2 regions of the Nonomuraea sp. WAC 01424 genome follow, and region 2 is predicted to be linked to the other one. Evidence: riboswitches for the same ligand, from Rfam matches in the RefSeq annotation. Region 2 holds a riboswitch; the other holds the start of a gene.
The links. A riboswitch is a leader RNA that binds a small molecule or an ion and turns the genes downstream of it on or off. The one in region 2 is predicted to bind glycine.
Positions count from the first base shown of each region.

Region 1: another riboswitch for glycine. It lies ahead of gcvP (aminomethyl-transferring glycine dehydrogenase); the one in region 2 lies ahead of gcvT (glycine cleavage system aminomethyltransferase GcvT).

Region 1 is NZ_QHHZ01000009.1:140,058-142,439, forward strand. Features, by position in the region: gene gcvP (aminomethyl-transferring glycine dehydrogenase) at 1-918, opposite strand, end outside; glycine riboswitch at 1,085-1,181, opposite strand; gene DMB42_RS25025 (MerR family transcriptional regulator) at 1,230-1,850, opposite strand; gene DMB42_RS25030 (bifunctional nuclease family protein) at 1,998-2,382, opposite strand, start outside.
Region 2 is NZ_QHHZ01000002.1:171,013-173,394, forward strand. Features, by position in the region: gene DMB42_RS06095 (M28 family peptidase) at 1-871, shown strand, start outside; glycine riboswitch at 1,074-1,171, shown strand; glycine riboswitch at 1,192-1,291, shown strand; gene gcvT (glycine cleavage system aminomethyltransferase GcvT) at 1,326-2,382, shown strand, end outside.

The sequences.
Region 1 (2,382 bases), on a different contig from region 2:
GTAGGCGGGGTCGCCGTCCACGTCGACCGACACGCCGACCAGGCGGCCGGGCATCTGCCGCTGCAGGCCCTCACGTACGGACATGTAGGCCGCGTGCGGGCCGCCGAAGCCGAAGGAGACGCCGAAGCGCTGGGAGGAGCCGATGGCGATGTCGGCGCCCAGCTCGCCCGGGGCGGCCACGAGCGTGAGGGCCAGCAGGTCGGCGGCGGCCACGACGAGCGCGCCCGCCTCGTGCGCCCTGGCGGCCACGCCGCGGAAGTCGCGCAGGCGGCCCGAGGCGCCCGGGTACTGCACGAGCACGCCGAAGCAGTCGGGCAGCTCGCCGTCGAGGTCGTGCTCGACCAGCGTGATGCCGAGCGGCTCGGCGCGGGTGGCCAGTACGGCCTTGGTCTGGGGCAGCGTGTCGGCGTCGACGACGAACACGTCGCTCTTGGACCTGCCGGCGCGGCGGGCCAGCGTCATGGCCTCGGCCGCGGCGGTGGCCTCGTCCAGCAGCGAGGCGCCGGCCACGTCGAGGCCGGTCAGGTCGGAGACGACCGTCTGGAAGTTCAGCAACGCCTCCAGGCGGCCCTGCGAGATCTCCGGCTGGTACGGCGTGTAGGCGGTGTACCAGCCCGGGTTCTCCAGCAGGTTGCGCCGGATGACGGCGGGCGTGACGGTGTCGTAGTAGCCCAGTCCGATCATCGAGGTCAGCACCCGGTTGCGGGAGGCCAGCTCGCGCAGCTCGGCGATGGCCTCGGTCTCACTCGCGGCCGGCGGGAGCTGCAGCCGGTCCTTGGCCCTGATGGCCTCGGGGACGGCCACGGCCACCAGATCGCCGACGGACTCGAAACCCACGGCCTCGAGCATGCGCTGCTGCTCGGACTCGGAGGGCCCGATATGCCTGGACGAGAACGGCGGAGCGGACAGGTCGGTCATGGAGGTTGCCTCCTGAGGCTTGGAGACCGGCGCCAGGGCGCGGGCGAGTGCCGGATCTCCCCCTCTGTCATCGCGACGTCATCGCGACCTGAGAGCTTCACCCCACCGTGGGGCTTGCACCGTCGGTGAGGTGCGCCTGGCGGGCGCACCTGCTTTCCAGAGTTGCCTCGCCCGAGCGGTACGGGATGCCTGAGAGATTCCGGGGAGGGTTGCTCCTTCGGCGCCCCAGGACCGAGGCCCAGGGACTCTCCCGCACGGGGTCGTCAGCCTTACTCTGTCCTAGATTACTACGGTGTGTTCAGCGGTTCAGCTCACCCCGTGCGGCGTGCGCGACGCCGCTTGGCGAGCTCGTCAGCGGGATGGTCGGCCGGGACGCTGTCCTCGACCGCCGCCCGTTCCCCCGGCAGCTCCGCGAGGGAGCCCTCGACCTCGCGCCAGACCCGGCCGAGCGCGATGCCGAACACACCCTGCCCGCCCTGGAGGAGGTCTATCACCTCGTCGGCCGAGGTGCACTCGTAGACGCTGACTCCGTCGCTCATGAGCGTGATCTGCGCGAGGTCGGCGACCCCGCGGTCACGCAGGTGCTGCACGGCGGTGCGGATCTGCTGCAGTGACACGCCGGTGTCGAGCAGCCGCTTGACGACCTTGAGCACCAGGATGTCGCGGAAGCTGTAGAGCCGCTGCGAGCCCGAGCCGTGCGCGGCTCTTATCGTGGGCTCCACCAGGCCAGTGCGCGCCCAGTAGTCGAGCTGCCTGTAGGTGATGCCGGCCGCCGAGCAGGCCGTCGGCCCGCGATATCCGATGTCGTCCGGCAGCTTCGCGGGCTGCTCGTCGAAGAGCAGGCCCTGCTCTCCGGCACGCTGCCGCGCGCTCTCACGCCGCACCGGATCTTCCTGGCCGGCCGTCTTTCCCTCGCCGCTGCTGACCGCCACGCGGACCTCCGGCTTTCTCTCATCCCGCGGCCTGATCTGGGGGTTCGTAAAGGGCGACCACGGGTTTCACTTGCACCGTAGGACCGTGACCATGCCCAGTCAACGATCCGGCTCGGCGCGTCGTGAAGCGTAAATGCACTGAAATACCTACCCCGCCCTGCCGAAGTCCTCGGGAGTGATCGTGTCAAGGAACTCCCTGAACTTCTCCACCTCGTCCTCCTGGTCGTCAGGAATGATCACACCGGCCTCCTGGACCACCTCTTCGCTGGCGAAGATGCGGGCGCCGGTGCGCAGGGCGAGGGCAATCGAGTCGGACGGCCTGGCGCTGACCTCCACACCGTTGGAGAACACCAGGTCGGCGAAGAAGATGCCGTCACGCAGAGCCACGATGTTGACCGCGCGCAGCCCGACACCGAGCGCGCTCAGCACGTCCCTGAACAGGTCGTGGGTGAGCGGCCTGGGCGGCGGCGGCCGGGCCTGGGCCAGGGCGATGGCGGTCGCCTCCGTCATGCCGATCCAGATCGGAAGGAAC
Region 2 (2,382 bases):
GCAGAACGGCGGCGCCGGCGGCGTCGAGGTGTACCTGAACTTCGACATGATCGCCTCGACCAACGCCGGCTACTTCGTCTACGACGACGACGCGACCCTTCAGCGGACCTTCAGCGACTACTTCGCCACCATCGGCCTTCAGACCGAGGGTGACAGGGAGGGCGACGGCCGCAGCGACCACGCCTCGTTCAAGAGCGCGGGCGTACGGGTCGGCGGCCTGGCCACGGGGGCCGGGGCGGTCAAGAGCTCGGCACAGGCCGCCAAGTGGGGCGGCACGGCCGGGGCCGCCTTCGACCGTTGTTATCACAGCGCGTGCGACAGCTACCCGGGCGCCATCAACACCACGGCGCTGGACCGGAACAGCGACGCCATCGCGTACGCCATATGGAAGCTCGCCGTGGGCGGCACGCCCGCGGAGAACGACTACTCGATCTCGGTGACCCCGTCCTCGGCGTCGGTCCAGGCCGGCCAGTCGGCTACCGCGGCGGTCAGTACCCAGGTCACGTCCGGCCAGGCGCAGAGCATCGCGCTCTCCGCCGGAAACGTGCCGAGCGGGGTCACCGTCTCCTTCAACCCGTCCACGATCCAGGCGGGGCAATCGTCCACCGTCACGGTCGCCACCACCAGCGGCGCCGCGGCGGGGACGTACACCATAGGGCTCAACGGCGACGGGGCGACGGCGGACCACTCCGCCTCCTTCACCCTGACCGTCGGAGGGGACGGCCAGGGCACCACCTGGACCGCCTACAAGGCCTACGCGGCCGGTGACGTCGTCACCTACCAGGGGTCCAGCTACCGCTGCCTCCAGGCGCACACCAGCCTGCCCGGCTGGGAACCGCCCAACGTGCCCGCCCTCTGGGGCCGGGCCTGATCTCACCGCGCGCCGGTCCCGACCGGCCCGCGTACTGGCTGCCGCGTGCGAGCTGACCTGCCATGACCGGCTCGCGCGCGGCCACCAACGCGGCCGCGGCCCCGCCTCTCCGGGGCCGCGGCCGCTTTTCGCTGCGTGCGGTGTACGGGATCGAAGCGCGACAACACCCCCATGTCGGCACTAGGCTGACGGACATCACCGGCGAAACCGTGCGGGAGAGCACCCTGACAGCCGGTCAGGGTCCCTGAAGGAGCAAGCCCTCCCCGCGAACCTCTCAAGGCAAAGGACCGCGCGGCAGCCCTGTAAGGCGTTCTTACGGGGAGGTGACCTCTGGAAAGCAGGCCCGAGCGGCCTCGCCGAAGGTGAAAGTCCGGCAAAACTCGGGCGAAGCTCTCAGGCATCCATGACAGAGGGGGAGGATGCTGGCATCCGATCCTGTCCTGAGGTGCGACAAATGTCCCGACCTACGCCGCTACGAGACGTCCACGAGGCCCTAGGCGCCACGCTGACCGACTTCGCCGGGTGGCTCATGCCGCTCCGGTACGGCAGCGAGTCGGCGGAGCACAAAGCCGTCCGCGAGGCGGCCGGGCTGTTCGACCTCTCGCACATGGGCGAGATCTTCCTGACCGGGCCGCAGGCCGCCGAGGCGCTGGACTACGCGCTGGTCGGCCACCTGTCGGCGCTCGCGCCCGGCCGCGCCAGGTACACGATGATCGTGGACGAGCGCGGTGGCGTGCTCGACGACCTCATCGTCTACCGGCTGGCCGACGAGGAGTTCATGGTGGTCGCCAACGCCTCGAACGCCGAAAAAGTCGCGGATGAGCTGAAAAATCGTACTAAGTCGTATGACACGGTGGTCGACGACCGCTCCCAGCAGTACGCCCTGATCGCGATCCAGGGCCCGCGGGCCCAGGAGATCCTTTCCACGCTCACCGACGCCGACCTCGCCGGCCTCAAGTACTACGCGGGCCTGCCCGGCGTGGTCGACGGCCGCCAGGCGCTCATCGCCCGCACCGGCTACACCGGCGAGGACGGCTTCGAGCTGTTCGTCGCCAACCAGGACGCCGTACCGCTCTGGCACGCCCTGGAAGCGGCGGGCGAGCCGTACGGGATCAAGGCCGCGGGCCTGTCCAGCCGCGACACCCTCAGGCTGGAGGCCGGCATGCCGCTCTACGGCAACGAGCTGAGCTCGGACCTGACCCCGTTCGACGCGGGGCTGGGCAGAGTGGTGAAATTCGACAAGCCCGGTGACTTCGTCGGCAGGGCGGCGCTGGAGGCGGTCAAGGACGACCCGCCCCGCCGCCGCCCGCGCCGCCTGGTCGCCAAGGGCCGCCGGGTGCCGCGCCACGGCTACCCGGTCACCCGAGACGGCGCCGTCGTCGGCGAGGTCACCAGCGGTGCGCCCTCCCAGACCCTGGGCAAGCCCATCGCGATGGCCTACGTCGACGCCGGAGCAGACGAAGGTCTGGCCGTGGACATCCGGGGCAGCCAAGAACCTATGGACCTGGTCG